Thiorhodovibrio winogradskyi: one gene and its partner. The protein of the gene in region 2 binds, or shares a complex with, the protein of the main gene of each other region. Links are inferred from orthologs where the notes say so. Each region holds a gene or a part of one and is shown on either strand. Other genes may lie near its edges. The genes, in order: uvrD and uvrB.

Evidence for each region.
Region 1: the proteins of uvrB (region 2) and uvrD are in contact, whole or in part, in a crystal structure (PDB 7EGT), measured with the Thermus thermophilus proteins. The link is inferred for Thiorhodovibrio winogradskyi from one-to-one orthologs. Residues at the interface, in WP_096411307.1 of Thermus thermophilus: Glu23, Leu25, Arg26, Asp27, Gly28, Glu29, Arg30, Phe31, Arg55, Glu326, Asp327, Phe328, Glu379, Ser382, Gln383, His398, Gly400, Arg401; in WP_096412145.1 of Thermus thermophilus: His654, Arg656, Phe657, Gln666, Asp668, Glu669, Lys680, Arg681, Leu682, Ser683, Lys685, Tyr686, Ala687.

Annotation. Positions count from the first base shown.
Region 1 is NZ_CP121472.1:471,726-487,294, reverse strand. The notes cover bases 11,077-13,976. They hold uvrD (DNA helicase II), read right to left. Parts: upstream 13,657-13,976; coding sequence 11,497-13,656; downstream 11,077-11,496. Other genes in these bases: queA (tRNA preQ1(34) S-adenosylmethionine ribosyltransferase-isomerase QueA), read right to left, coding at 13,686-13,976; Thiowin_RS02375 (TRAP transporter substrate-binding protein), read right to left, coding at 11,077-11,355. In the rest of the region: Thiowin_RS02425 (HlyD family type I secretion periplasmic adaptor subunit), read left to right, coding at 1-726; Thiowin_RS02420 (SapC family protein), read right to left, coding at 745-1,539; Thiowin_RS02415 (DUF971 domain-containing protein), read right to left, coding at 1,647-2,009; Thiowin_RS02410 (MBL fold metallo-hydrolase), read right to left, coding at 2,250-3,239; Thiowin_RS02405 (hypothetical protein), read right to left, coding at 3,370-3,645; ParA family partition ATPase, read right to left, coding at 3,642-4,271; Thiowin_RS02395 (hypothetical protein), read right to left, coding at 4,676-4,819; Thiowin_RS02390 (SDR family NAD(P)-dependent oxidoreductase), read left to right, coding at 5,020-5,904; magnesium/cobalt transporter CorA, read right to left, coding at 5,947-8,844; radical SAM family heme chaperone HemW, read right to left, coding at 8,964-10,247; more of Thiowin_RS02375, read right to left, coding at 10,264-11,076; more of queA, read right to left, coding at 13,977-14,708. UniProt on the Escherichia coli protein: A helicase with DNA-dependent ATPase activity. Unwinds DNA duplexes with 3'-5' polarity. Translocates on single-stranded DNA with 3'-5' polarity. Initiates unwinding more efficiently from a nicked substrate than double-stranded DNA.
Region 2 is NZ_CP121472.1:1,797,146-1,812,809, reverse strand. Bases 8,652-11,646 are described here. They hold uvrB (excinuclease ABC subunit UvrB), read left to right. Parts: upstream 8,652-9,137; coding sequence 9,138-11,156; downstream 11,157-11,646. Other genes in these bases: Thiowin_RS07985 (L,D-transpeptidase), read right to left, coding at 11,128-11,646. Also shown: gltS (sodium/glutamate symporter), read right to left, coding at 1-117; Thiowin_RS08035 (hypothetical protein), read right to left, coding at 196-750; Thiowin_RS08030 (DUF3611 family protein), read left to right, coding at 1,204-1,800; Thiowin_RS08025 (efflux RND transporter permease subunit), read left to right, coding at 2,353-2,631; Thiowin_RS08020 (hypothetical protein), read left to right, coding at 2,628-3,005; Thiowin_RS08015 (DUF1269 domain-containing protein), read right to left, coding at 3,133-3,627; Thiowin_RS08010 (LOG family protein), read left to right, coding at 3,801-4,520; Thiowin_RS08005 (amylo-alpha-1,6-glucosidase), read right to left, coding at 4,764-6,929; Thiowin_RS08000 (glycosyltransferase family 4 protein), read right to left, coding at 6,951-8,159; Thiowin_RS07995 (AAA family ATPase), read right to left, coding at 8,466-8,579; more of Thiowin_RS07985, read right to left, coding at 11,647-12,405; Thiowin_RS07980 (hypothetical protein), read right to left, coding at 12,618-12,806; Thiowin_RS07975 (Do family serine endopeptidase), read left to right, coding at 13,298-14,758; Thiowin_RS07970 (glycosyltransferase), read left to right, coding at 14,812-15,664. UniProt on the Escherichia coli protein: The UvrABC repair system catalyzes the recognition and processing of DNA lesions. A damage recognition complex composed of 2 UvrA and 2 UvrB subunits scans DNA for abnormalities.

The DNA of each region.
Region 1 (15,569 bases), 1.3 Mb from region 2 along the record:
GACGGGCTGAAAGCCTTGTTCAAGAAAGGACTGGGCGACAAGAGCCGGTTGCGCGAATGGGAACGCATGGTGGCGGAACTAGAAGGCGAACGCGCCGAACATATTTCCTCCATCGCCGCGACCCGGGTGCGCATCAGCGAGACCGAGTTGCAGATTGTGCAGCTTGACCGCCAGCAAAGCACGGAAGTCAATGCCGAGCTGCGCGAGGTTGAGACAAAACTGGCCGATCTGAGCGAGCGTCAGCGGGCACTGCGAAATACCCTGAAGCGCACTGAGATAGTCGCGCCAGTCTCCGGCAATGTTGTGGCGGTGAATCTGCACACCATTGGCGGGGTGGTGCGCTCTGGCGAGCCGCTGCTCGACATTGTGCCCATGGACGAGAATCTGATTGTGGAGGCGCAAGTCAATCCGGTGGACATCGATCGGGTCTATCCCGGCCTGAACGCGGATCTGCGCATGAGCGCCTTTAACGCGCGCACCACACCGAGCATTCCGGGCAAGGTAGTGACGGTCTCGGCCGACAGCCTGACCGATGAGCGCACCGGAAACTCTTATTACCTGGCACGCGTGCGGGTGACGCCCGAAGGGATGGAAAAGCTCGAGGGGAAAACCCTGCAACCGGGCATGCCGGTGCAGGTCATGATTATTACCGGCGAACGGACTTTTCTCGAATACCTGTTGCAGCCCATCACGGACATCTTCGCCACTGCATTTAAAGAGGATTGAGCCGCGACCGGCGCTGGATCAGTCGCCAAAATGGAGGAGGTCGTCGTCCGCGATGCTGAACACATCATTGAGCTTGGGTGCCTGGGCAGCGCGCAACTTGGCCAGTTCGCCAAGCAGCCCGAGCTGCTGCATGGACAGCAACTGGCAGTAGGCCAGGGGTAATGCGCCGGCGTCGCGCAGTTCGATCAAGGCATCGGCGGGTAGTGCGTTCAGCGCGGCCTCGTCGATGCGAAAGAGTCCTTCGAGGGGGCGCCCGCCGCCATCGGCAGCCTTCAGTTTGATCGGCCAGGGTTGAATGAGCCCATGGGTCCGCAGGCGATCACAGATGCCTAGCGTGGCGGCGCGGTTGCGCTCGATCTGGGTGAGAAATTCCATCACCTTACCGACCGGCTCGGCGACCTCTCCATTTTGATTAAAAAAAGGCTCGTCGCCCTGCTCGCCAATCAGACCGCTGTCCTGGTCGACGCAGAGGACGAGTTTGTCATCCCCGGCCTTGGCCAGACGAAAGGGATAGCCGCGCAATGCGGCCGGGACATAGCGCCCAATCCAGCGGCCATTGGGAGCGATGAAGAGGTTGACGCCCGGCTCCAGACCAAGCAGGGCGATGAACATGAAACCCTGGGTGTGGTCCTTCTGGGACTCCGCCTGGGCGGCGCGCGGCACCAGGGCGATGGGCATGGTCATGGCAGCCTTGGGCAGCTCGGCGCCGACCAAGGCCGCGAGATGCGCCTGCCGGGCAAATTCATAAGAGCTGAAGCGATGCCAACGCTGGCTGGCATGGTGTTCAGCTGAGATGGGAACGAACCGAGACATGGAACCTCCTGGTGCCTGTTGTTGAATGCCTGATGACGAAAAGCTTGGTCACCGCCCCCGCGCCAGTGCTGCTTCATCAGGCTGTGCGTGCCTGTTGTCGTCTCCTGTCAAGATGCACGCAACTTGCGTTTGTGGCCGGCTTTCTCGAGTTCCGCCAGGTAATCGGCCCAGAGACCTTCCTGATTCTTGCCAAGATTGTATAAGTACTCCCAGGAGTAAATGCCGGTGTTGTGCTCGTCGTCGAAATGCAGACAGACGGCATAGTTGCCGACCGGTTCGATTTTGTCGATACCGACCTCCTCCTTGCCGATTTGCAGCACCCGCTGACCCGGGCCATGGCCCATGACCTCGGCCGAGGGAGAGTAGACCCGCAATAACTCGACCGGAAAGGTGAAGTGGGCGCCGTCGTCAAAGGCGATCTCGAGCACCCGCGAGGCACGGTGCAGATTAAATTCCGTTGGGGTTGGCATGCTAATGAAAACTCCGTGGCGCGATCTGGTGATTTGGCTGTCGGGGTGAGTGCCCGTGCAGCCGGCTTAGCCCGAGGAGATACCCTGTGTCACACAGGTGTATTGTCTCGGGGACGGTCGGAACCTTGGGCGTTAGGTGGGTGACAGCCCGCGGAACTCAAGCGACTGGCGGGCGACTGGCGGGCAAATGGCGGGCAAATGGCGCCTACTCAATGAAAGCCCAGTCCAAGGCCCAGCCCTTCAAGTCGCCGCCTCGCGCTGCTTACGCCGGCGCTTGAGCCAGACATCCAGCCCCTGGGCGTTTAAGTCAGTGTCCACTGCCAGCAGCGCGCGGATGCGTGCGGCCTCCAGACGCACGCCATGGGCTTGGGCCGCGGCGACCAGGCTGTCGGCGACGGCGGCCCTCAGGCGCGCGAGCCGGCCCTCTTCGGCCCGCGCTTGCTGGCTGGAGTCCTGCTCGGCCAAGTGCTCCTCCTGCAAGGCCAGCTCGGCCAGCGCGGCAATGCTCGCCTTGAGCTGGCACGCCAGGGCCGCGGGCCCGTCAAGGCGACCATAATGGGTCAGGAACAGCATTTGCGGCGCGACCTCCAGCAGCCGATCCACACTGGCCTGCCAAGCGCTCGGATCAAAGGCCACGGGGGTGGTGGGCGCGAACAACCAGGGTCCGGCCTCGGTGCGCAACTCCGGATAGGCGATGCCAAAGGTATCCCCGGTGAACCAACCACGGGTGCGCTCATCGAACAAACAGCCGTGATGGTTGGCATGCCCCGGGGTATCGATAAAGCGCAGGATGCGGCCGCCGAGATCAATCCGCTGCTCGTCTTGCGCCAGCTCGACGCGTGACTCGGGGATGGGCGTGGGGGCGCCGAAATGGCGTGCGAAATCTTCCGCGCCATAAACAGCCGTGGCGCCCGCGATCAGCTTGGCGGGATCAATCAAATGTGGCGCGCCCTTGGGATGCACGATCAAGCGCGCATTGGGGCAGGCTTGCATCAAAGCACCAGCGGCGCCGGCATGGTCGAGATGCACATGGGTTGGAATCACGGCCTCGACATGCGCTGGGGTCAGGCCCAGATCGGCCACGGCAGCGAGCAGCCGGGGCAGCGCGCGGGCGACACCGGTATCGATAAAAGCGAGACTGTCGCCACCGCGAATCAAGTAACTGGCCGCCAGTCGCGGGCGATAAAGGTCGGTATCGATGCAAGTAATGCCATCAGCGATGGTTTCCATCATCTGCTCCAGTTCGGATTTGGTCGTCCATTTAAGAGTTAGTCTGGGTGATTCGGCTAGGGTGATTCGGCCGGTGAGATTAGGCCAGCGAGACTCGGTCTGGGAGACAGACTGTCCCAGCGGCCAGGCATCAGTCCGGCCAAACCCGGCGCGCGCTGCTGTAGCCGGCACCGCCAGTCGCGGACGCTGCCCGCGCGCCCTTGCGCGCGCCGCCCTTGCCCGCCGCGGCGCGTGGCCGCGGCGGCGGGCTGTCCTGCTTGGTTGTGGCCGCCGGCGCCTTGGTCGCATCGGTCACGGGCGCCGTCGCGGTAGTGCCGTCGGACTCAGCCGCCGCCGGCCCGCTGCCAGTCTTGGCCTTGCGGATGGAATCGATGAGCTGGCGTTCGGTCTTGCTGGCGGCTGTCATGGGCGGAATATCTCCTCAATGAGTTGCTCTATCTCGGCCACGGCATCGGCGCCACGGCGGCCGCTTTGAAAAATCGTCCGCCCCTCTAGCACGCACAGACGATGAATGGAACGCCGCCGCAGCATGGCGCTCGCCACTGGCAGATCCAACTCGGCGACTGCCTCGGGCATCAGGCGCGACAGGGTCGTGCGCGGCTCGATCTGGCTCATCACGATAAAGCCGCGCAGACGCGGATTCTCGGCGCGCAGCTCGGTGATCACCCGGGCGATGGGCGCCGTTGCCCAGAGATCCATGGGCGAGGGCTGCACCGGCACCAGGGCAATGTCCGCCAGGCGCAGCGCCTGCCCGCTCTGCTCTGACTTAATCGAGGGCGGACAGTCGATAATCAGGTGATGGTGGCTCTCGCTCAGTGCCTTGACCGTGGATTCAAACCCATGGGCCACGGCGACCACGGGCGGCAGCCCCGGGCGATTCTCGCCCACCAGCCGCCACTGATAAGCCGATTGCTGCGGATCGGCATCGATCAGCATTAGGCTGTCATGGCGCAGCAACCCGGCGGCCAGGCTCATGGCCAGGGTTGTTTTACCTGTCCCGCCCTTGTTGCTGACCACGGCAATAATGGCCACATTGGATTCCTCGGAAAAAGCCTCTGATCATTCTAACTCACGTTTCGGAGTTCAAAAAAGCCATACTAGCCGGCTCAAGCCTCGATAGAACCGGTCTCCGCGCCCTCCAACCGAAGGGTAAACTCAGATAGTCACACTTCGGGCAGATGCAGGTGCCGCCGGCACCCATGTTGTCTTGTTGCTGCTGGGGCATGTTGGAACCTCCGCTTCGCTGTTTCCGAAGAATCCACTCAGGATTATCCAAGGAGGTGGAAATGGCTGCATTGATTAGGTTGCGTTTTGGTGTTTGCAAGCTCACTGAGTTATTGGCCATCCGGGATCGCTCAATGATGGTCTTCGCGTTAATTTGACGGCGATGGCAGCCAACAGTCCGGCAAACCACATCCCCAGCGCCACGGCAGGTTTCAGACCTGCTCCCTATTGGACAGCGTGGCGTCGAGGTCGGACTCCGCCCGCACTCCAATCGGCACGCTGGCGGCTGAAACAACGAGCACGCAGAATAGCCAAAAATGCAGCGCGTTGTGGGCGAACAAATCGACCGCCATCATCGCCCCTCGGCCTCCAGTGTGTCTCGCGCATCGGCGAGCCGCTTGCAGTCGCAATTAGTTATTTTTAAGCTATCGGTATTCATCATGAATAATCATCACTGGCTGCGTGACTTTGTGGCCGGTACGCGCTCGGATCGCCGCCGTTCAGACGACGCTCTAACCGCATCGACAAACGAGAACGAAACCGGGAGATTAGGATCATGCACAATGCTCGCCAGTCCGCCTTGATCACCGGCGCCAATTCGGGATTGGGCCAGGCCATGGCCACGGCCCTGGCCGCTGAAGGGATGGACATCGGCATCGTCGCGCGCGACGCGGCCCGCGGCGAGAGGGCGCGCGAGCTGATGTGCCAGCAAACCGGCAACCCGCGGGTGCGCTTGTATGTGGCCGATCTGGCTGATCAACAATCAGTGCGCGCCCTGGCCGAGGCTGTTCTGAAGGACTTCGAGCAGCTCCATGTGTTGATCAATAATGCCGCCACCGCCTTCCCGCGGCGACGGCTGAGTCCCGATGGCATTGAGTGTGCATTGGCCGTGAACCACCTCGCTCCCTTCCTGTTAACCCATCTCCTGCTGGAGCGGCTCAAGGGCAGCGCCCCTGCGCGCATCCTGCATGTCGGCACGCGCATGAACACCGCGCTGGACTTCGACGATCTCAACTGGGAGCGCCGCCGCTACCGGATGATGCAGGCCTATGGCCAGTCCAAGCTCGGCTTGCTGCACCAGACCTTTGAGTTGGCACGGCGTCTTCAAGGCTCGGGCGTGACAGTCAACTGTGTTTTTCCCGGGGTCTTCAAGTCTAATCTGGGAGGAACCGACGGCGCGCAGGGGCCGGGTTGGAAGCTGATCGCGCTGCTGCTCGGCTGGGCGCTGCCCACGCCGGAGCAGGCGGCCAAACGGGTGTTGCGCCTGATGCGCGATCCCTCGCTCGCGGACATGAACGGGTGCTATTTTGATGGCCGCCAGCCGCTCACCGCGCCGCGGCAGGCACGCGACCTGGATGCCAACCGCCGCCTCTGGCAGATTAGTGAACATCTAACGGGACAGCAACCTGATCGGGTGCAGATTTTCAAACCGGCTGTTTAGCAACATCGTCACGTCGGCGCTAACAACCCATGGGTTGTTGAATCAGCACCCGATGTCCTCAAGGTTCCGGCCCTTGGTCTCGATGCGCAGCAGCCAGGTGATCAAAGCCCCCAGCAGTGAAGAGCCAACCAGGATCAGCAGCAGATTTTGGGTGCCGAGATCTTTTTGAAAAATCGGGAAGCAAAAGGCTGTCAGTACGGCGCCAATTTTGGCAAAGGAGGCGGCAAAGCCGGCACCTTGCCCGCGGATATGGGTCGGAAAGACCTCGCCCGCAATCAGATAGGTTTGGGCGTTGGGCCCGAGGTTGGTCATGAAGTTAAAGATCACAAAGCCAGCCGCGAGCACCCAGAGTTGCAAGGGTTCCGCGAAATTCATCGATCCGGCGGCCAGGGCCAAGCCAATCGCACAACCGATGAAGCCGAACACCTGAAGCCGTACGCGCCCGACCTTGTCCGCCAGAAGCACGGCGGCGATGATCCCAAATAGCAACAGCAGGTCGAGCAGTGCGGCGCCCTTGGCGGCCAGGATGTCGTTATGGATGACGGCGGCAATGTTGTGCTCGTGGTTGGTGTGATGGCCGAGGGCGGCGGCCAGGATGGTGGGTGTGAAGATGCCGATTCCGTAGGTGCCAAGATCCTGAAGAAACCACGGAATGGAGGCAAATAAGGTGGCGCGACGGTTCTTGCGGTTGAACAGTGCCAGAAAGCCGCCCTTGGCGTGAGCCTTGCCGTCGCCTTTGTCCTCGGCTTCGGGGACCTCGAGACACACCGTCTTGGGATAAGCGGGGTCGCGTTCCAGCAACCGGTGCAGGGCTGTTTCCGCCTCTTGCACCCGACCGCGGGCCAGCAGCCAATGCCCACTATCGGTGATAAAAAAGCGCCCGATGATGACGACAATGGTAGGGATGATGGCGGTGGCATACATCCAGCGCCAGGCGCTGAGATCTTGGGTGAAGTTGAGGATCAGATACCCGACGATGGTGCCGACCAGTGCGCCAACTGCTTGAAAACCAAAGGCACTCAGAACCAGCTTGCCGCGGTCCTTGCTTGGAATGCTCTCGGAAATGATCAGATGCGCGGTTGGGTAGTCGCAGCCGAGCGCCATCCCCATGCCAAACAGAAAAACGACCAGCCACGGGAAGCTGGGACTGAAGGTTAACGCGGCCAGAAAGATCGCGAACAGGATCATCTCAACGATGAACATCCGCTTGCGGCCAAACACGTCGGCGAGACCGCCAAGGGCCGTGGCTCCGATTAGGATGCCGGCGAGGACGGCGGCCCCGACAACGCCCTTGTGCGCGGCGTCGAGCTGAAATTCCATCACGATCAACGGCAGTGCGACGCCGGTCATGAAGACAACCAGCCCCTCGAAGAACTTGCCCGCCGTGGCGAGTATCCAGATGCGCCACTGCATTCGGGTCAAGGGTACTCCAGGAGTTGAAGTGCCATCCTGCCAGAACGGCGTTTCGTCGATGTAGGCTTGCACACTGCGGGGACGTGCTGAGGTCTTGTTCCGAGAGCTCATTGGGACTCCGGTTGCGCGGTTGGCTGGCGGTGATTCACTGGGCTCCGCGGCTTGCTGCATTGTCAGTTGCGTTCGAGCATAACAATCGAGTGTGATCTGCGTGTTAATACCCGGCTCGGCACCGGCTTCGGGTTGCCGTTGCCACAGCCAGCCCTTGCGTTTGAAGTGCCAGAGCATCAAGCCCGCGATCAGGATGCACAGGAGCCAGAACAACGGATAGGCGGGCGGCCAGTGGGCTTCCGGCATCTCCAGATTCATCCCCTCGACCCCGGCGAGGAAGGTGAGCGGGAGAAAGATTGTCCCGATGATGGTCAGGACTTTCATGACGTCGTTGGTGCGGTTGGAGACGATCGAGGTGTAGGTCTCGGTGACCGCGCTGGCGATCTCGCGGTAGGTCTCGACCAAATCGATGATTTGGGTGCAATGATCGTAGACGTCGCGCAGATAGGTCTGGGTGATCTCGGACAGGCACTGATGGCGGTCTCGCAGGAGCTGAATCACCAGCTCTCGCATGGGCCAGGCGGTGCGTCGAATAATGACCAGATCGCGCTTAATCGCGTGCAGGGTTTGCAGACTGATGGTGTCGGGGTGGCTGAAGATTTGATCCTCCGCGTCCTCAAGACGCTGCGCGCAGGCGTCGAGAACGGGAAAGCTGTGATCCACGATGGCATCGATCAACACATAAAACAGAAAGCTGGCATCGTGCTGGCGCACCCGCGAGAGCGGTGACTGGATCCGGTGGCGGATCTCGTCGATCACGCCATGGGAGCCGCTCTTGAAGCTCAGCAAGGTGGTGCGCCCGAGGAAAAACGCGACCGGCTCGGTCAGGGGTTGGCCGCGCACGAGCGTGACGGCCTGTGCCATCACGAACAGTCGCCCCGGTAAATCGCCGGTGTTAGGGTAATCCTCAAGCTTTGCGCGATGCTCGTGCTCGAGGAGGTCCTCAATGGCGAGAGGGTGCAGTTGATATTTCTCGGCCAAACCACGAATCACACTGTGGTCGTCGAGCCCCTCAACATGTATCCAGCGAACCTGGCACCAGCTTGGTCGGTGCGCGTCTAGAAAAGCCTTGATGTCCTTGATTTCTTGGGTTTCGATCTGCTCTTGGCTAAAATCGGTGCAGAGGGCGCGCACCGGCGTGCCGGAGCCGCCGCGGATCAGCTCATGGTACTCAACGCCGCCTGGTGTGCCGGGGCGCGAGCCTTTGGGTCGCGGCAGGCGGGTGCGCGTCGTCCCCGCCCTGGAGCGCTTGGCGTGCCTGGCGTGCTTCGCACCTTTAAGCGGCGTTTTGACCACGTCCGTGGTCGATTCAGGCGGCGGGGGCTGGTGAGATGCCTGTTCCGAGCCGCGCGCTGATCCGGGCTCTCCCGCCGCTTGATTCGCCGCCATCGGTGGCAAGGTGGTTTTTCGCGTCATGTCGAGAGATCGATGATGCCTGCGGGTCAAGTCATTATTTTTGCTGGGAGCTGATGATACAGCGACCACAAGTCTGGTGTAGCAAAGTGCTTCAAAGCAGTGTGCAAAGACCCGCGGCGTCAAAGTCGGCGATGTGAAGCCCGGTCGCGGCGGTCTCCGCCGCCAAGCCGATCCACTTCCAACCATTCATCCGGCGGATCCGTCATGAAGTACTCAAGGAGAGAATTTAAAAAAAGCCGGCCTCGAGCACTCGCGCGCAGATGGGAGGCACCGCGCTCAAGCAACCCCATCTCCTCGGCACGGGCACGCGCGCCCGCGAGCCGGTTTCGTGATAGCCCAGCACGGGCCTCAAACAACGAAAGTGAAACGCCCTGTCGCAGGCGCAATGCGTTGAGCGCAAATTCCAGGATCACGTCCTGATCGCTCAGTTCGTTGGTCTCAGCCACCAAGGCGTCGGGCGCTGCCTGCTTGAGCCGGACGGACTCCAGATAGCGCAGCGGGTCGGCCCATTTGACGCGACGCACGACCCTGCCCTGTTTGGCGTCGGTACGCTTGCCATGAGCACCAGCGCCGAGGCCGAGATAGTCCCCAAAGGTCCAGTAATTGAGGTTGTGGCGGCACATTCTGCCGGGCCGTGCGAAAGCAGAGACCTCGTAATGCCGATAGCCGCTGTCGGTGAGCAGCTGCTGCCCCTGCTCGGCCATGTCGGCGAGCAGATCATCCTCGGGCACGGAAGGCGGCACGCGCTCAAAGGCCGTTCCTGGCTCCAGGGTGAGCTGATAGTAGGACAGATGCTCTGGCTCCAGTGCCAGCGCGGCTTGAAGATCGGCGCGCGCTTGCCCGAGGTTCTGTCCCGGCAGCCCAAACATCAGATCAATATTGATGTTGCGGCAACCCACTTGCCGCGCCTGAGCAAAGGCCTGTCGCGCCTGAGCTGAATCATGCACGCGACCGATGGCCTTGAGTTTGGCATCGGACAGGGACTGCACACCAAGCGATAACCGATTAATGCCCGCATCCAAGGCTTGCGCGAAGCAAGCGGCATCGGCAGCGCCCGGATTGGCCTCGAGTGTCAATTCAGCATGCGCGGCCAAATCAAGGCGGCCACGAATGCCAGCGATCAGCCGGTGCAGCTCGGCTGGCTCGATCAGACTGGGCGTGCCGCCCCCGATGAACAGGGTCTCGACGGCTTGCTCCAGTGGCTGCAGCTCAAGCTCGGTATCGAGGTCCGCCAGGAGCGCATCGATATAGCTCGCCTGACGCCAATGGTCGGGCCTGGGATGGGAATTGAAGTCGCAATAGGGACATTTGCGCAGGCACCAGGGCCAATGCACATAGAGCGCGACAGGCGGCGGGCCAGCAAGAAAACGCCGCTGGTCCGCCGCTTGCCGGGATAAGGACACCTGCCCAGGCCGAGTACTAGCCAGCGTGGTCGCGCGCGGTCAGGTAGCCGTATTCCGAAATCTTGCTCCACGCCTGCGACTGCTTCAAAAACTTTTGATAGGAGGCATAGACCCGCTTGGAGAATTCATCCTGCTCGGCAATCTCCGCCACCACCTCTCCCGATAACCCGCGCAGCCTGGCCACCACATCCGCCGGAAGCGGGCGCACGTCAACACCGTGCTCTTCAACCAAGGTGTCGAGTGCCGCCGGATTGCGTGCCATGTACTCCGAGAGCATGTCGAGATTGATCGCCTTGCAGGCTGTCATCACAATCACTTTGAGATCATCCGGCAGCTTATCGAAGCTAGGCTTGTGGATCATGGCCTCCAGCGTGGTGCCGGGCTCTTGCCAGCCGGGGTAATAATAGTATTTCGCCGCCTTGTAGAGACCAAAGGCCAGATCGTTATAAGGCCCAATCCATTCGGTGGCATCGATGGCACCGGACTGCAGGGAGGTAAAAATCTCCCCGCCCGGCAGATTGACCGGGGTTCCACCCGCGCGCTTGAGCACCTCGCCACCGAGGCCCGGAATGCGCATTTTGATGCCTTTGAGGTCTTCGAGCGAATTGATTTCCTTATTGAACCAGCCAGCCATCTGCACGCCGGTGTTACCCGCCGGGGCCGGGACCAGATTGAACTTGGCGTAGAGCTCACGCCACAACTCCATGCCACCGCCATGGTAGAGCCAGCCGTTCATTTCCTGCGCGGTCAGGCCAAAAGGCACCGTGGTGAAAAACTGCGCCGCCTCGCTCTTGCCTTTCCAGTAATAGGCGGCGCCATGGCCCATCTCGGCGGTACCGGCGGAGACGGCGTCGAACACCTCGAACGCCGGGACCAGTTCTGTCGCACCATAGACCTTGACCTCAATACGGCCCCCGCTCATCTGGCCGATGAGTTCAGCGAGATGATTGGCCCCCGTGCCCAGCCCTGGAAAATTCTTTGGCCAGGTGGTCACCATCTTCCAGGAATACTCTGGCTTCTCCTTGGCATGGGCCTGCCCGGCCTGGGTACTCGCGCCAGCCGTGATTGCGGCAACTCCGGCAGCTTTAATGAAGTCTCTACGTTGCATCGATAGCGTCCTCCTGCTGGTCGGGTGAGTCTGAAGCGAATCGTCGCTGTTTTCTGGTCGGTCGCGCGCATTGATCGGCGACGAACGACAGAGAGTTGATCGAGAATGGTTGATTGGCGTTTTCGGCTGGCTTGAACCGGATCATCCTGCGGCACGCTCAAGACGAGCGTAAGCCAGCACCAACCATTTTTGCCCCACGGCCTCGAAATTAACCTGAATACGCGCGCTGGCGCCAGCGCCCTCGCTATTGAGTACGACGCCGGTGCCGAACTTGGGATGCACCACCTGCTCCCCGAGGTGAAAGCCGCCCGCCGTTGGCGCGCCACCGAGCACCGGCCCCGGGCGCCGCTGACCGCCATGGGCGCGCACCTCTTCGATCAGCGCCACCGGCACCTCGCGCAGGAAGCGCGAGGGCATGGGATACTCCTCGCGCCCATGCAGGCGGCGGCTTTCGGCATGGGTAAGATACAGCTGCTGCATGGCGCGGGTCATGCCGACATAGCACAGGCGGCGTTCTTCCTCGAGCCGGTCGGGATCATCCGCCGACATGCTGTGCGGGAACAGCCCCTCCTCCACGCCCGTGACGAAGACCAGGGGAAACTCCAACCCCTTGGCGCTGTGCAGGGTCATCAACTGCACCGCGTCCTCATGGCCGTCGGCCTGGCCCTCGCCGGCCTCGAGCGCGGCGTGCGCCAGAAAGCTGCCGAGCGGATCGGCGTTATCGTCCTCGAGCTCGCCCTCGAAACGACGCGCCGCCTCGACCAGCTGCTCCAGGTTTTCAAGCCGGTCGATCCCGCGCCCGTCCTTGGCTTTTTCGTAGTGGGCTGGCAGGCCGCTGGCATCGATGGTCTGCAAGGTTAAATCCGCCAGCGACTGGTCTTGGTTCGCCTGCTGCATGGCGCGGATCAAGTCGATGAACTGCCGCAGCGCCCCAGTCGCGCGCGCCGGCAGCAACTGGCTGCCCAGGGCGTCGCCCGCCGCCCGCCACAGGGAGCAGCGCGCCGCGCGCGCATGATCGCGCAATATCTCGACCGTGCGGGTCCCAATGCCGCGCGCCGGCACGTTCAGCACCCGCTCGCAGGCGGCATCGTCATCGGGGTTGGCCAGCAGGCGCAGATAGGCGAGCGCATCCTTGATCTCGGCGCGCTCGAAGAATTTCTGCCCGCCATAGACGCGAAACGGCAGGCCGAGCTGCATCAGGGCTTCTTCAAACAAGCGCGACTGGGCCGTGGTGCGATAAAGGATGGCGCATTCCGAGCGGCGCATGCCCTCCTCGGCACAACCACGGCGCACGCGCTCGGCGACAAAGCGCGCCTCGTCGATTTCATTGAAGGCCGAATACAGACGCACCGGCTCGCCGGCGCTGTCCTCGGTCCAGAGTTCCTTGCCCAGACGAGTGGGATTATTGGCGATGAGCGCGTTGGCGGCGGCCAGAATATTGCCGCTGGAGCGATAGTTTTGCTCCAGGCGCACCACCTGGGTGTTGGGATAATCGCGCTGAAAGCTCTGGATATTTTCCACCCGCGCGCCACGCCAGCCATAGATGGACTGATCATCGTCGCCGACCAGAAACAAGTTGTCCTTGTCGCCGCTCAGCAGTCGCAGCCAGGCGTATTGAATGGCATTGGTGTCCTGGAACTCATCGACCAGGAGCGCGCCAAAACGCGTGCGATAATGGTGCAGGATGTCCGGTCGCTCGCGCAGCAGCTCATGGGTGCGCAGCAGCAAATCGGCAAAATCGAGCAGACCGCCGCGCGCGCAGGCGTCTTCATAGTCGCGATAGACGCGGATGAGCTGCTGTTCGTAAAAATCCCCGCCATCGTCGAGATGACCAGCGCGGCGCCCCTCGTCCTTGTGCTTGTTGATGTAGCCCTGAATCTGGCGGGGCGGCCAGCGTGCCTCGTCCAGCTCGAGCGTTTTGAGGATGCGTTTGATGAGCCGGAACTGATCGTCCGAGTCGAGAATCTGGAACTGCTGCGGTAGCTTGGCGTCCTGCCAGTGCGCGCGCAGGAACCGATGCGCCAGACCATGGAAGGTGCCAACCCACATGCCGCCGACCGGTTGCTCGAGCATCTCCTCGATACGCGAGCGCATCTCCCGCGCAGCCTTGTTGGTGAAGGTGACCGCTAGCACCGCCCAGGGCTGCAGACCCTCCACCCGCAGCAGCCAGGCGATGCGATGCACCAGCACCCGGGTCTTGCCCGAGCCGGCGCCGGCCAGGACCAGCACATTGCCGCCACTGGCGGACACCGCCTCGCGTTGGGCGGGGTTTAGGGGATCGAGAATTCGTGAAACATCCATGTGGGCATTCTAGCGCAGAAGGCGATGGCTTATTGAGGGGTCAGGAACATTGCATCCCCGTAGCTGAAAAACCGATAGCGCTCCGCCACCGCGTGACGGTATGCAGTCATGATGTGATCATAGCCAGCAAAGGCGGACACCAGCATCAGCAAGGTGGATTCTGGCAGATGAAAGTTGGTCAGCATGGCATCGACCACGCGGAAGCGATAACCGGGGCGGATGAACAGCCGGCTGTCGCCGCGGAACGCCTTGAGCTCGCCACCCGCGGCCGCGGTCTCCAGGCTGCGCACGCTGGTGGTGCCCACTGCAATCACCCGCCCGCCACGGGCCTTGGCCGCGGCAACCGCCGTGACCAGCTCGGTGCTGACCTCCAGCCATTCGGCGTGCATCTGATGCGCATCGAGATGCTCCACCCGCACCGGCTGGAAGGTGCCAGCGCCCACATGCAGGGTCAGCTCAGCGCAGGCAATGCCCCTGGTCTTGAGCTGGTCAAGCAGCGCGGTATCAAAATGTAGCCCGGCCGTTGGCGCGGCCACGGCGCCGGCATGGCGAGCGAAGACCGTTTGATAGCGCTCGGCGTCGGTGGCATCGTCGGCGCGCTCAATGTAGGGCGGCAGGGGGACATGACCATGGCGCGCGAGCAGGGTTGTGAGCTCGTGATCCAGGGCCGCAAGTACATAGAGATTGCCCTGACGCCCCCGCACTTCGAGCACCTCCGTGCCTTGCAAGCGAATACGGCTGCCGATGCGCGGCGATTTGCTCGCACGCACATGCGCCAGGGCCTCGCGCTTGCCGGTCAGGCGTTCGATCAGCAACTCAACCCGGCCACCGGTGTCTTTATGGCCGAAGAGTCGCGCCGGTATCACTCGGGTATTATTGAACACCAGCAGGTCACCCGGTCGCAGCAGACTGCCGATGTCACGGAACCGCATGTCCCGGATGGCCCCAGTCTGACCGTCAAGCGCCAACATCCGGCTAGCGCCGCGCTCTGGCAACGGCCGCTGGGCAATGAGCTCGGGCGGCAATGCGTAGTGAAAATCCCGGCGGGTCAGGACGCTCTCCGGTTTGCCCGACTGGCCGCCGCCTTGAACTTGCTCCCGGTCAACGACAAGGTCGCGCAGCCCGTGTTCTTGCGAATCACTGGCGGCCAAGTGACCGGTGTCGGCAATCAAACCCCCCGTTCTTGTCATCGTGATTCCTAATGATGTCTCACCTTCGCCTTTTGGCGCGAAACTCAAGCCAAAGTCCCCTCACACCCACAGCCAAGTGAATCATGATACCCAGACCAAGGACCAGGAATAAAGATGCGAAAAATGCACAGCAATTCCAAATTTGGGTGTTTCATCCGGTGTAGAAGCGGCTCATCCAGCCGCTTCATGACGCGCCAAAATGGCGCGTCTACTAATAACCAGGCCAATCACCAAAGGCTGGAAAACGAAATTTGGAATTGCTGAAAAATGCAGGCCCCATTGTCGAGCGCCCCCGCCTGCGCTATGCTTGGCCTTCAGCGTTGAGCACCCATCCTTACCTTTGGGGCGCCAGCCGCACAGTTGCCAACAGCAAAAAGTCCCTGCCGGGGTGGCGAAACTGGTAGACGCATCAGACTCAAAATCTGACGGTGGCAACACCGTGCCGGTTCGAGTCCGGCTCCCGGTACCATTGTAAGATCAAGGGGTTAGGCCAAAAGCCTAATCCCTTTTTCTTTGTCTTGATGTTCTGCGGCGCACTCACGGCGCACTTGCCCGCAACGATCCACGACAAAAGCGCGTCCGATCCACCCGGATTCCGCGACCCCATCGCCCCCCCGAGACAACTGTCCAAGCAATGCCAATCATCCTCGTCGGAACCCTATTTTCACGAATAAATGCGCCACAAGTGCGCCACAACACCGTGAGATAAACAATAAAACCTTA
Region 2 (15,664 bases):
CAGATCCTGAAACAGGCGCACGCGGCTGTTGATGCGCTTGCCGACGAAGAGCACCAAAATGCCAATGGTGACCGCGAGGAAAGAATCGATTCGCAGCAGCCCCTCTTGCATTTCCATGTTTCACGTCTCGCGAAGCTGTTCGGCAACTTGTCTTTCCCGGCCAGTCTTTCCCGGCCAGTTATTTTTGGCCAGTTTTTACCAATATGTCTTCAGCAAGTAGATCCAGAGAGCGATCAAGCCGAAGGAGACGAGGAGTTGTGGCCACATCACCTTCAAGAACCCCTGCTCCTTGATCAAGCGTTGCTTTTTGACGTAGGCCTCGTGCTGGTCCCGTTGGAGATCCAGGAGCCACTTGTCGCCGGCGACGGCAATGTCCTCGCCCTCGACATGCAAGAACACGGTTGCCTTGGATGTGGCGACCCAGAAGATGAGGTAGAGCAGTCCTCCGAATAAGGGGAAGAGAAAAATCACGATCAAGAACAGCCACCAGGCGAAGGGACGGCGTCCGGTCAGGGATGCGGTGGTCTCCGTGGTGGTCACGGGCTCCCAACCATTGGCGACAAGCTCCGCGACGCGCTGACTTAAGTTCGATTTCATGCTGATGTCTCCCGGATTGGCGTGGGTATGAAGCAGTTCGGTGTATTGAATAGCCGCTTCAGGTGATTTCCAAAAAAAGACCGGTTCGCTGGTCGGGTCGAATGAATTTGCCCCGTGATTCTTTCGGCGCACCCAAGCGGGATGCTGATCCAAGATAGCCTTAACTGGTTCCACCATCAGGCTGAAGCGGGCAGGATCAATGATTTCGATCCCCCTCGCAAGTACCCCAGGGCAGCCATCCCAAGTCGACTCGCTACAGCCCCTGTAGCACGAGTAGAGAAGCCTTTGGCGTCAACTCATTCAAGTTACATTCGTATAATAGTGTTCTAAAATAACAAATTCTCGACCATCATTGAGGTTTTGAATGCATAAAAGGCAATTTAAATAAACAAGGAGTGACCTTTCATTCTTGCTGCCGCCTGCCCAGGTCGCGCCAAGGCGCCTGTCCATGCCCTGATTTCGCGCACAGTCAAAAGCTCTTGCTGCTCAGAAATCGTGCGGGAAAAGCTCAGTCCGGCGGTTCAGGCCGACTATGGCGATGGGCTTCTCGCTGATACCATGCCGGTGTCCCTAGCCCTCCTGTCATCCATCATTGGAGAGTCGCCCATGGCTGTCGCACCCTGGCCTCCGAAGAACCCCGCGCAACTCGGCGCGACCTTTAAAAAAATCGGCTGGATCGGTTTTATCACCCAGTTGGTTTTGCTCGCTATCCCGCTGATGCTCGCACTCTACATGGTTCTCGGGTTCTCGCCCGAGTCCCCTGCTCGCAAGGGCATCGATCTCAGCAACTATCTGTCCTATGGCAGCCTGATCGTCACCATTTTCACCGCGGTTTGGTTCTTCCGCTACCCACGGTTTGGCCGGCGCATTGCCGTTTCGGATCCTGCTCTAAGTGGTGGTGGGGTACTCAAGACCATCTGGATAGGCGTCTGGGCGAGTGCTATTGGTATCGTCTTTTCCATGCTGTTGCTGTTCGGGTCGGCTGGGCGCATGCTTTTCGTCATGCTCGCCAATCCGCAGACGGGTCTTAACATCTCCCCGCAAATCGGCACCAATCCCGGTCAGTTCATATCCGCGCTGGATGGCATTAGTCTGATCTCTTTGTTGATCCTGCTGACCGCCGAACTGGTGGTGCTCGGGCTGTCAATGTGGCTGCTCTACCGCACGGCTACGCCACAGACGAAATCGGCCACACAGCTGTAAGAGACAGAGGCGTGACATCACGGGCGTTCGCACCGCGTTAGCGGCCGATGGTGTCCCAGTGACCGCGCGTCCGTTGGTTCCCTTTGCCGCGCGGTCGGCATTGTTCTTCGCCTTCTGGCTCTTGCTATTGGAGCCAGATGCCTTGTCCCTCGCGGCAATGGGGGCTGATTGGGCTATCGTCTTGGCCGCTGCGTCAGCCGCCGCACTACTCAGTCTGAGGCTGCTCCCACCCGGACCTGGCGCTGTGCGACCCTGACCGCTACTCAAGTATGCCAGGCAGTTCATGACGCAATCCTTTGTTGCGGGGTCGTGTTGCCCGTCGCGCGCTTGATCCTCGTTCAGCGCCGCAATCCGGGCTCATCTCGCAATTCTCCTGACAGTGCTGCTTGGCCTGGTTCGCATCCTGCGTGGACCGGGCGGGTGGTTGGCGAGGTGGCGATCAGCGGCGCTGCCGAAGGCATGATCATCCCGGCGGCGGCGCTCATTCGGGCAGATGGGCAGCCCGCGGTCTGGGTGGTGGCTGTTGGGCGCGGCGACTAACGGTACCGCGCAATGAAGCCTTTGAACCTTTCCGAGTGGGCAATCAACCACCGATCGGTGGTGGTCTACCTGATGATTGTTGCCGTGGTGGCCGGCATCGGCGCTTTTCTCAAGCTCGGGCGCGCGGAGGGACCGGCCTTCACCATCCGCACCATGGTGGTGGCCGGCGTCTGGCCGGGCGCGACCCTTGAGGACACCCTCGATCAGGTCACCGAGCGCCACGAACGCACCCTGCAAGAAGCGCCCCATATGGAGACGTTGCGCAGCTTCACGCGCGCGGGGAGCATTTGACCCTGCCGGAGAACGCCTCCATCCACGCCACCGAGGCGGCGGTGGAACAGCTCAATGCCCTACTCGCCGAAGACCCTGACCTGGCGCACTGGAGCACCTATGTCGGCCAGGGCGCGATTCGCTTCTACCTGCCGCTTAACGTGCAGCTCCCCAATCCGTTCTACGCGCAGGCCGTGCTGGTGGCCAAGGTGCTTGGGCTGATTCCCGTCGCGCCGACGGTCTTTTGGGGACCCATGGCCTTCGCCATCATGTGCGGGCTCTCGATGGCGTCACTTCTCACGCTCATCGTGATTCCAACGCTCTACGTCACCTGGGAGTCGGTGATGGGCCATGATTTGTGCAAGGGATCTATCCAGTCCGCCGCTGGGGGCTGAGTGGATTGAACTCTTTGGGCAATCGTATCGCTGCCACCATCGTGGAGGTTGGCCATCTCTACCTCGGGCTCCTTGTCGCCGAGGCCTATTCATTGGCAAAGCCGATGCAAATTAGGGCCAATCCGCGCTAATCGGTGCTTTCAATGACCTTACGTAGTTCCGCCTCTTCATCCTTGGTGAGTGAGGTGCGCAGCACCTTGCCTTTACCCTGGAATGCCTGCAAGCCGTCCAGCAACTGGTCAGTGGAAGCCTTGCGCACGAGCACAAAAATCGCCGCGCAGCCGGGCTGAAAATGCGCGGCTAGATCCTTCATAAATTGATCATCGACGCCAATATCCGACAACTTGCCAGACAAGGCACCCGCCCCCGCCCCCACCGCGGCGCCAAGCAATGGATTTAAGAACAGCATGCCAATGAGCATGCCCCAGAATCCCCCGCCCACCGCGCCCATGGCGGTCAAACTCACCGCCTGGTGCAGTTTTACCTTGCCACGGTCATCCTTGGTGACAACCACCACATCCTCCATCTCGATGAGATATTCCTTTTGCATTTTCGCCAATGTCGCCCGCATTTCAAAGGCTGGCGCCGAGTCTTCAAAAGAGATTACGATCAGATCACTCATGTGTGTTTCCTCTCGCTCAACAATCTACACTTAAGTCAGTTCGCCCAATTCCCTGAATCATCGGCTTTCGCGCGCTCAGGGCATCCGAGTTAACAAACCAAACGAAATGATGATCACCTAATCATGCGCCCTTTCCTACCCGTCCGCGACCTCAGGTATCTTGACATCGCATCATGAAACCAGCCAATCAGTCCACCCGCGTGCCCGCCCCCTGCGCCGAGCGCGAACTCCTGCGTGGCGCGGATGATCTACTCGCCGATTTTGACCGCGCGGTCACCGTTTTTGATGAATTCGTGCATGGTTACCGCGCCCTGTTCGACCTGGGCCAGACCGTCACGGTCTTTGGCTCCGCGCGCTTTCCCGAATCACACCGCTTTTACCAACTCGCGCGCGAGGTCGGCGCCGCCCTCGCGCGGGCCGGCTTCACTGTCATGACCGGTGGTGGCCCCGGCGTGATGGAAGCAGCCAATCGCGGCGCCCGGGAGGCTGGGGGTTTAAGCATCGGCTGCAATATCTCACTGCCGCACGAACAGACCCCCAATCCCTACATCGACCGTCTGCTCACCTTCGATTATTTTTTTGTGCGCAAAGTCATGCTCATGAAGTATTCATGTGGATTTATCTTCATGCCCGGTGGCTTCGGCACCATGGACGAGGTCTTTGAGACGCTCACCTTGATGCAGACTGGCAAGATCCACCACTTTCCTTGTGTTGCCATCGGCACCGACTATTGGACGCCCTTGCGTGAATTCATTCTTGGAGCCATGCAGCGCGAGGGCACGGTGCGCGCGGAAGAATTCGATGTGATGCTGGTCGACTCGGTGGACAGTGCCATTTCGCACATCCAGCAGGCCATCGCCCCTGGCACGGACTCAGGCGCGCACCAGACCTGAACATCAGATGCGCTCAGATGCTGAAGACACCAGGAAGGCATCAGAGGCACCAAAGACGACAATGGCGCCTTTAGCGGACCAGCAGCACATCAACGATCAGCGGCACACTATCATAGCCCGAGCAGTCCGGACCACCCTCGCAAGAGGCAGCCTGGACCCGGGTTTGCTGATAAGACGACTGATAAAAAATGAATTTACTCACCTTTCAGCGCGCGCCTGTCTCGGTAGCTCGCGCTGATAAGATCATAGCAGCACAGATAACGACAGACTCGAACGCTCGCCACGCTCGACATTCACCGCCACATCGCGTCCGTAGCGGCGTAGTACCAAATTCAGTTGCTCCTTTCCGTAAACCAGCCCATCAATACGCAGCCAGTCGATGTAATCCGGCAGCCGCGGGTGGCGCAGGCGAATGTGGGGCGCCGCGGGCTCGAAGCTCAGGCCCAGCAGCGACTCCAGCAGCATGAACACCGCCCCGGCGGCCCAGGCCTGGGGCGCGCAGGCAACCGGGTACAGGGTCGGCGCCTGCCCGGGCAGCCGCTCGAAGCCGCAAAAGAGCTCCGGCAGCCGGTGCAGGTCGAAGAAAATCGCCGCGTTGAAAAGGCCGGTGAAGAGCGTCAGCGCCTCGTCCATGAAGCCATAGCGCGCCAAGCCGGCGGCGGCGATGGCGGTATCGTGCGGCCACACCGAGCCGTTGTGGTAGGACATGGGGTTGTAGCGCACCTCACCCGCGAACAGCGTGCGCGCGCCCCAGCCGTTGAAGCTTTGCGGGCTGACCAGACCGCGCGCCACCGCCGCCGCGCGCTCCGGCCGAACCGCCCCGCAGTAGAGCAGATGCGCCGGATTGGTGGTACGGACCTCGCAGCGGCAGCCGTGACCGTCGAGCGCCAGCGCATAGCCGCCGAGGGTGTCGCTCCAGAAGGCATCCTCGATGCGCGCGCGCAGTTGCCGCGCCTTTTCCCGCCAATGCTGCTGGCGTTCGGCGGGCAGCTCCAGGGCCGCGGCCAGCTCGGCGGCAAGCGCGAAGGCCTCGCTGGCATAGCCCTGCACCTCGCACAGGGCGATGGGCGGCTCGGCATCGCCGCCGTCGGCATGGAACACCGAGTCGTTGGAATCCTTCCAGCCCTGTTGCACCAAACCGCTATCGCCGTGGCGTGCATAGGTGAGAAAGCCGCGCTCATCCGCCGCCGTCTCCATCCAACCGAGCGCGCGCTCGATGGCGAGCCAGAGCGTGCGGATGAAGTCCAGGTCAGACGTGCGCCGGTAGTAGCGCCCGGCCAGTATCACGAACAGCGGGGTGGCGTCGACGGTGCCGTAGTAGCGGTCGAAGGGCACCTCGCCGAGCGCGGCCATCTCGCCCTGGCGCATCTCGTGCAGGATTTTGCCGGGCTCGGCCTCGCGGCTTAAGTCGGTATGATCGGCCTGGGTGGCGGCGAGAAAGCGCAGCACGCCGCGCGCCAGGTCGGGCTGCAGCCATAGGGTTTGCAGCGCGGTGATCAGCCCGTCGCGCCCGAAGGGGGTCGAGAACCAGGGCACGCCGGCGTAGGGGTAAGGCCCATGCTCGGTGGCGGTGACCAACATCTGCAGGTCCGCCAGCGAGCGGTTGATCCAATCGTTGAATTGCTCGTTGTCGCTGAAGATACCGGCACGCGCTTCCTGACTTGCGGCCAGCTTGCGGTCGATGGCGCGCACGGCAGCGGCGTGGCTGGGGGTACGGAAACCGGCCTGCGCATTGGCTCCGGAAATGCGCGCCTCGAGCCGCCGGGTCTCGCCGGGGGGGAGATCGAGCAGAAAGACAGCCTGCTGAGCGTCGAGCGTGAGCGGTTTGATGTCGAACTCGACCCGGGTGCGCCGGGTCGCGCCGTCGAGCCCGGTGTAACCCAGCACCATGGCTTGGGTTTCGCACACTGGCGCCAGCCGCTCGCCGCGCTGCTTGCGGCGCTCGCCGCGAACCTCGAACAGATCGCGGAAATCCGCACCGAAGCGATACTCAAGGCGCAGCTGCAGCGGCGCCCGCGCGTAGTTGGTGACCTTAAGCTCTTCGGTGAGCGCACAGGCCTCGGCGGCCAGTTCGCGGCGCAAATGCAGACTGCCCCGCGCCAGCCACAGACGATCATCGCGCCACAGGTCGGGCGCGGTCTGATCCACCACCAGGCGGCTGTTGTCCAGGCGCACGGTGGAATTGAGCAACAGGGGCTCGGCGCCGGCCACCAGCAATTGCCATTCCGACAGATGGCGGGTGCCGAGATAGTAAAAGCCTTGCTCGCCGAGGCCCACCCGGCCAATCTCCCCGTGGCGGCTGAAGACGGCGAAGCCGTCGTCGGACTTGAGCACCCGAGTGCGGTCGTCCGCGCGCGAGGAGGTGGCCGGGATGTACCAACGATGGTCGATTTCGATCGCGTCACGCATGGCAGTACCCCAACTCAGGCATCAGTCGGCCAGATCGGGCCGCTCTTGCTCGAACAAAGGCTGGCGCTCCCCGCGCGCGCCTGCCCCGACAGCGAACCTCGGCAAGCGAATCTCGTGCGAAGCCTGATTTGGAGCCGGGTGCGGAGTCTGGCGGGGAATCGGGCGCGGTGTGTGACGCGGCGCATCGGTGGCCGGCTCGCTCTGGGCCAGCAGCAGGCGGTGGTAGAACTCGACATAGCCCTCGGCCATGCGCTCGGAGGAGAAGCGGCGCTCGAAATAGGCGCGGCAGACGCCACGGTCGACGGCATCGATACGCTCCACGGCCACCACCGCCTGCGTGGGCGAATCCACCACATAGCCGCTGACGCCGTCCTGCATCACCTCTGGCACCGAGCCGAGGCGATAGGCAATCACCGGGGTACCGCAGGCCATGGCCTCGATCATCACCAGGCCGAAGGGTTCGGGCCAGGCGATGGGGAACAAGAGCGCGCGGGCGCCACCAAGGAGTTCGTTCTTGCCGCGCTCGTCGACCTCGCCGACGAACTCGATCAGCGGATGGGACAGATGCGGCTTGATGCGGGCGTCGAAATACTCAAGGTCCACCACATCGACCTTGGCCGCCATCTTGAGCGGCATGCCGGCGGCAAGCGCGATCTGTATCGCCGTCTCCGGCCCCTTCTCCGGCGACATGCGCCCGAGGAAGGCCAGATAATCGCCGCCACGCGGATTGAAATCGTACAGTGCGGCTGGCACACCGTTGTAGACGGTTCCCAGCCAGCGCGGGGCCGAGCCCAGGGGCGCGCGCTGATGATCGGCGATGGAGACCACCGGCATGTCGCGGAACTCATTGAAGACAGGCTTGAGATCAGGCAGATCCAGACGCCCGTGCAAGGTGGTGAGCTGCGGCTCGGGACGCTCGCGCCATAGCGGAAAGTGCATGAAATCCGTATGGAAATGCAGGATATCGAAGTTCCCCGCCTCGCGCGCCACCTGGCCGAGCTGCAACAGATGCCAGGCCATGGGATCGCGACGCTCCTTGGACAAACGCAGCGCCTCTGGGACAATGGCGCGCAGCTCTGCGCTGGTGTCTGAGTCGCCACTGGCGAACAGGGTCACGTCATGGCCCTGACTCACCAAGGCTTCGGTCAGATAATGCACCACGCGCTCGGTGCCGCCATAGGTTCTAGGCGGTACACTCTCATGCAGGGGGGCGATTTGAGCGATTTTCATATCGGGAACCTCCAAATCGATCAGAAACAAGGGACTCCACGCGCACCTCAAATCGCGGGAGCCTAAAAATTATGGCAACGCTGCGCTCACAACATGCGCCGGACGCTGAGCGCCGGCGAGGACGCACAGGCGGCTTGTTCGGCAAATTCCATGCCGGAAGCCAAGGTAGGGATCGGAACCGAGATTTTTCAAGTCCCCAAGTTGAGAAACGGGGACAGCGGGGACATACCACATTTCTTTCTCTTAGCGGTTAGGTCGCGGATAACCCATTGCCGGAACCGCCAGCACTGCTCACTTCGAACCCCATCAGATTGCGGCTATGGTGTCGAGCAACAGCGATTTGCCAAAGCGACGTGGGCGGGAGAGAAAGGAATACTTGCCCTGCGCGATCAGCCTAAGAGCATGGGCGGTCTTGTCCACATAATAATGACCCTCCTCGCGAATCTAACGGAAGGTAGAGATGCAGACGGGGAGTTTCTTAGGCTGCATGGAGCCATCATAGCACTGGAACGAGTCATGATCGGCAAGACGTCGACGCCCATAGACGCGCGATTGCTGCCAGACCGTAGTCAGTTAGCCCCCTCATTTTTGACGAGACAATTCGGGGCGGAGTTAGCATGATCTGCCCCCCCATTGAATGCCGCTCCCCACTGACGCGACGCCCCCTCTGGCATGCTGCAATGCTCTGGCGGATAGCCCGCAAGCTTGGTGGCACCAGCGCCATTGTTCCAACCTGCCGGTCTCAGCAGTTCGGCGGCCTCGGCAGTTCGGCTTGTTTTTATCCTCGCTGCGCTCGATTTTTCGGCTAGCATGCCAGATATGACCAAGCGCGGAAGGTCCTAGCGGTCGTTTTTATCCTCTACCTGCTTTTATCCCTGACTCCCGCTACCCGCTGCATCTGGCTTTGGAGGCTATGCACCGCGCCAAGACTGCCAGCACAAACTGCATCCGTCGAGCCAATTCCTGGCAACCATCAGAATGAGCCAATCCAAACCCTTTCAGCTTGAATGCCCCTTTCAGCCGGCCGGTGATCAGCCCGCTGCCATCCGCGCGCTGACCGAGGGGTTGCGCGACGGCGAGGCCGGTATGACGCTGCTCGGCGTGACCGGCTCGGGCAAGACCTTCAGCATCGCCAATGTGATTGCCGAACTGCAGCGCCCGGCGCTGGTCCTGGCGCCGAACAAGACGCTTGCCGCCCAGCTTTATGGGGAGATGAAGGACTTTTTTCCGCACAACGCGGTGGAGTATTTCGTCTCCTACTATGATTATTACCAGCCGGAAGCCTATGTGCCGGCCACCGATACCTATATCGAAAAGGACGCCTCGATTAACGAGCATATCGAGCAGATGCGCCTGTCGGCCACCAAGGCACTGCTCGAACGCCCGGATGTCATTATTGTCGCCACTGTCTCATCCATCTATGGCCTGGGTGATCCTCAGGCCTATCTAAAAATGGTGCTGCATCTCTCGCGCGGGGATCTGGTCGATCAGCGCGCCATTTTGCGCCAGCTTGCCGCGCTGCAATATCGCCGCAATGAGATTGAACTGGCGCGTGGCAGCTACCGAGTGCGCGGCGACATTATCGATATCTACCCGGCGGAGTCCGAGGACGAGGCGCTGCGGGTGGCGCTGTTCGATGATGAGATTGAAGAATTGTCCCTGTTCGATCCCTTAACCGGCGAGGTGCGGCGCAAGGTGCCGCGCTTCACGGTCTTTCCTAAAACCCACTATGCTACCCCACGCGAGGTGGTACTCAATGCCATTGAGCAGATCAAGGTTGAACTGCGCGAGCGCCTGAACTGGCTGCACGATAACAACAAGCTGATTGAGGCCCAGCGTCTGGAGCAGCGCACTATTCATGATCTGGAAATGATGCAGGAAGTCGGCTACTGCTCCGGTATCGAGAACTACTCGCGCTATCTGTCCGGACGCGGCCCCGGCGAACCGCCGCCGACCCTGTTCGACTACCTGCCGACCAATGCCATGGTGGTGATTGATGAGAGCCATGTCACCGTACCGCAACTCGGCGGCATGTACCGGGGGGATCGCTCGCGCAAGGAGAACCTGGTCGAGTATGGCTTTCGCCTGCCCTCGGCACTGGATAACCGCCCGCTGCGCTTCGAGGAGTTCCAGGCGCGTCAGCCGCAGACTATCTATGTCTCCGCCACCCCGCGCGACTATGAGATCGAGCACTCCGGCGCCGTGATTGAGCAAGTAGTGCGCCCGACCGGCCTGGTGGACCCGGAAGTGGAAGTGCGCCCGGCGCTGAGTCAGGTCGATGATCTGCTCTCGGAGATTCATCTGCGCGTTGCCGCCAACGAACGGGTGCTGGCCACCACACTGACCAAGCGCATGGCGGAGGATCTGACGGATTATCTGTCTGATCATGGGGTGAAGGTGCGCTATCTGCACTCGGATATCGACACCGTCGAGCGGGTGGAGATCATCCGCGATCTGCGCCTGGGCGAGTTCGACGTGCTGGTCGGCATCAACCTGCTGCGCGAGGGGCTAGACATGCCCGAAGTTTCGCTGGTCGCCATTCTGGATGCCGACAAGGAAGGCTTTCTGCGCTCGACTGGCTCGCTAATCCAGACCATCGGACGCGCCGCGCGCAACGTCCAAGGCAAGGCGATTCTCTATGCCGACAAGATCACTCAGTCGATGGCCCGCGCGATCGAGGAAACCGAGCGCCGCCGCGCCAAGCAAATCGCGCACAATGAGGAACAGGGGATCACACCCCAGACCATCCGCAAGGCAGTGGCCGAGATACTCGAGGGCGCTCGCGTTCCTGGAGCGCCCGCACCCGTGCGGCGCGCCAATCGCGATGGCCAGGATGCCACCGCCGAGGAGCATTTAACCCCGGCGCAGCTCAGCAAAAAAATCAAAACCCTGGAAAAACAAATGAATCGCCACGCCCGGGAATTGGAATTCGAGCAGGCGGCTGCGGTCCGCGATCAACTCAAGGCGCTCAAGTCGCGGGTACTGACGGCGGCGTGACTGAGCCTGCTGCCTGTGAGGCAGGGGAACCCTCGGCCCCAGGAGCGCTCTCGTCCGAGCCAGAGGGTGCGACACTCGGGGGTTCTTCATTGGAAGGCTGGGCACTCGAAGTCTGATCACTCGAGGTCTGGGCACTTACTGGCTGGGCACTTGCTGGCTGGACATTCTGGGACTCGCTACCAGAGGGTTGTGCATTGCCGGAGGCCTCTAAGGTTTCTTGAGTCCCTGCAGCGCCTGATGCATCAGATGGCTGATCGCCGGTTGAGCGCGTTGCGCGGCGACCCGTCGTTTCTTCTTCCGAACCACGGCTGCTGGGGCTGCTGGCCGCTTCGGAATCACCACTGCTGGCCGGCGGCGGAAGATCCTCCCCACGCAATGCCGCGATCTCGGCATCAAGCGCGCCGAGCGGATCGCCATCCCGACGCGCCTGCGCCGCGGCACGCGCCGCGCGCGCCTCGCCCTGCTGGGCTTTGACCCGTTCGGCATAATTGCCGTAGCTTGGGCCCTGAGAGCCGATCACTGTTACCCGGGTTCCCGCGTCGACCTGCTTGAAAAGCCGGTCAGCGAGCTGCGACGGCATGCGAATACAACCATGGGACGCCGGACTGCCTGGTCTGGGGATAGGACCGGCGTGCATGCCGATGCCATCATAGGTCATGCGCATGAAATGCGGCATTTTGGCGCCAACAAAGCGCCCGCCAGAGGGGACGGCATCGCTCCCGGCACGCGCATTGCGCTTAACGAGTTTTCCGTTACCGTCATAAATCCGGCCGTAAAGATTGGAGCGTTTGTTCACCACCTTCTCAAGGATCGAGAACTCACCCGTTGGCGTGCGATGACTGGACACGCCAGTGGCCACAGTACTCCAACCCACCAGCTCCTTACCGTCAAAGAAGCGTGCCTGCTGGGTGTCGGTGTCGATCACAATGCGACTCACGCGACGGCCGTCGCCATGCCACTCGAACATCTTGCCCACCGCCGCGGCCTCCTGCGGTTGCGGGATATCGCCGTTGGGTGGCGGCCAGGGCAGCGGCGCGTCCTCTGCCTCGGGGTCGGTGGTGGCAGTGGCTGCGCTCTGTTCCGCGCTCTGCTCAGGCTCGGCATCGGGAGCCTTCTGCTGCGCACGCTCTGGCAGGCTCTGGGTGCAGCCGCTCAGGAGCGCACTGAGCAGACAAAGCCGCAGCACGTCGAGCAGCAGGCTCTTGCGATCGAATCCAATAGATGCGATTGCGGCAGAGCCGATCGCCACAGAGTGCGGCCTCCGAGTGGTCATGGCCGTTAGGTTGTTCATCCGTCAATCACCCCAAACCTGATCGCTGCAAGAGCAGCCAAAAATCAAACACCAGCGGGGCTTCACGTTACCCCGTTCATGCTTGCGAAATCAAAACAAATTTCCGCATCCTTGCGGTCTCCTTTCAGACGCACTCAAGTACTCATCAGAGGCGCTCAAGCATCCGCGACTCAGGGATCCGGGTCGATCTCCTTGAAGGCGTCACGCATCGCCTCGATCAGAAGCCGATTAGCGCGTTGTTCGTCTAGTTCCGGGACTTCCCAAGCCATGATGCGGGAATATTTTTTCACCAAATGGCGCAGGTCGAGCAGGAGTTCATGACGATAGCGCGACATTTCAATCTGTTCCAGCTCGGCCATCGGCGGATCTCCCCATTCATCCCGCGTTCATCCCGCATTCATCCCAAGGCTCAACGCGTGCGACCCCTTGACCACCCGCAGTGGGTCCGGAATAGCCCATACCCGATATGTCGGTGCATTGTGCTGCAAATGACCGCGCTCCGCCATCGCTTTGCCGTCAGTCCAAACAGGTACGGAAGACGTCAAGATGAAAAATCGGTAATGTGCGGGAAAAGCCGCGTTAAGGCGACTACCATGACAATCCTGCCAAAAGCAAACCAATACAAGTGACAATGCAGGCCATGAACACTATGACTCAGATGCGATTCTGCTTAACAACTGGCTTTACAACTGGTCTTACCTCAGGCCTTGCCTCAGGTCTTGGCGCAGCCAGGCCGCGAGCTGTCCGCACCGGCTGCAACTCGAGCCTTGCCAAACATCCACGCCCGTCGAACAAGGCGGTAACACTCGCCAAGGACCACCGTGCCGAACTGACAACAGCGGCTTTCCTGATGCTCGGTCTCCTTGTAATGGCCTTGATCGCCCCCGGCCCGGTGCGCGCGGCAGCGGAGTCGGAAGCAGTGATGCGCACCACCATGCCACCACCGGTCACCATGGCAGCGCCCAGTTTTGCGGACATTGTCGAACAGGTGGTCGATGCAGTGGTGAACATTAGCGTTGAACAATCAGTCCGCGGAGGTCACTCTGGCGCTTCCGGTCTCCCGCCCGTTCTGCCACCCGGACTGCCCGAAGACTCTCCGCTGTCGGAGTTTTTCCGCCGCTTTCATGCCGAGCCCGGCTTCTCCATGCCGCGCGAAGGGGAAGGTTCCGGCTTTATCATCGACCCAGCGGGCTATATCGTCACCAACAATCACGTGGTCGAGGGTGCCGAGCGCATCCGGGTCACTTTGAACAACGCCGATGAATACCAGGCAACCTTGATTGGCCGCGACCCCAAGACCGATCTGGCGCTGATTAAGATCGAGCCACAAACACCTTTGACCGCGGTTCAGCTTGGCAGTGCCGCGGGTGCCCGGGTCGGCGACTGGGTGCTGGCGGTGGGCAATCCCTTCGGGCTTGGTGGCTCGGTCAGCGCCGGGATTATCTCGGCGCGCGGACGCGACATCAACTCCGGCCCCTATGATGATTATCTGCAAATCGACGCGCCTATCAATCGCGGCAATTCGGGCGGGCCATTGTTCGACGCCAGCGGTCGGGTGATTGGGGTCAACACCGCCATTTTCTCCCCGAGCGGCGGCAACATCGGCATTGGCTTCGCCATCCCGGCCGAGACGGTGTCGAGCATCGTCGCGGATTTGCGCACCAAGGGCCATGTGGATCGCGGCTGGCTGGGCGTGCAAATCCAACCTGTCACCGATGAAGTCGCCTCCAGCCTTGGCTTGCCGGACCGCAAGGGTGTGCTGGTGACCGACGTCCTGCCCGAGGGCCCGGCCGCGGCCGCGGGCCTGCGCAACGGGGACGTGATACTGGGCGTATCCGGCCAACCCATGGAAGACTATCGGGATCTCACCCGCCTGATTGCCAGCCTGGAGGCTGGCACGAAGGCGCGGGTTGAACTGATGCGGGGCGGCAAAGACCTGACCCTGCCCGTGACCATTGGTCAGATGCCGGGCGATGGCCAACTCGCGGCCAGCAGCCCGAACAACGGCAGCGACCAGGCACGCCTGGGCGTGTATCTGACGCCAATCACGCCCGAGGGTCGGCGTCAGTACAACTTGCGCGCGGACACCACGGGCGTCCTGGTCGCGGAGGTCGAGCCGAACGGCCCGGCGGCTCGCGCCGGCATTCGCGCCGGCACCGTGATTTCAATGGTTGGGCAGCAACAGGTGAGCACTCCAGAGCAGGTCGTCGGCCTGATTCGCGATGTGGCCGCTCAGGGCCGCCCGTCAGTGTTGCTGCGCGTTGAACAGGACGGCCAGCAGCGCTTTGTACCCGTGCCTTTTCAGGGCTGACCCCTTCAGGGCTGGCCACTTCAAGTCCGACAAGACCGCCTCGGGAGAGACGAATGTCGCCCCACCCCGACTCCATCGCCGTGCTCGCGTCCTTTTCCGGCAACGGCGGGGTGGAGCGCATGCTGATCAACCTGTTGATCGCCTTCGATGCCCGTGGCATAAGGGTTGATCTGCTGCTGCTGCGCGCGAACTCAGCCTATCTGCGGGACCTCCCACCCGGCATTCGCCAGCGTCGGCTCGCCGGGCGCCACAGCCAGCTTGCCATCCCGGCCCTCGCGCTTTATCTGCGGCGGGCACGCCCCGCCGCCCTGCTGGTGGCCAAGGACAGGGCCGGGCGCAGCGCGGTCATGGCGCGCGCCCTGGCCGGGGTCGACACCGCCATCCTGCTGCGCCTGGGGACCCACCTGTCGACCGCCATGGCCGCTCGCTCGGCCGCGGAGCGCTGGTTGCGCTATGGGCTCATCCGCTGGCTCTATCCGCATATCGAGGGCATTGTCGCGGTATCCGCGGGCGTTGCCGAGGATGTGAGAACCCTTGCCCGCCTGCCCGCCGAGCGCATCCATGTAGTGCGCAACCCGGTGATCACGCCCGCGCTTGCCGAGCGCGCGCAAGCGCCCTGCCCTCACCCCTGGCTGCGGCACGCGGAGCGCGAACCGGCGCAAACGCCCGTGATCCCAGTCATCCTGGGTATCGGTCGCCTGCAGCGGCAGAAGGACTTCCCGACCCTGATCCGCGCCTTTGCCCAGCTCAGACAACAGCGTCCGTGCCGGCTGATCATTCTGGGAGAAGGAGCCAAACGCCCGGAACTGGAAGGATTGATTGCCGAACTTGGCCTGAGCGAGTCGGTCGATCTTCCGGGGTTTCTCGCCAATCCCTACCCCTTTATCGCGCGCGCCAACCTGCTTG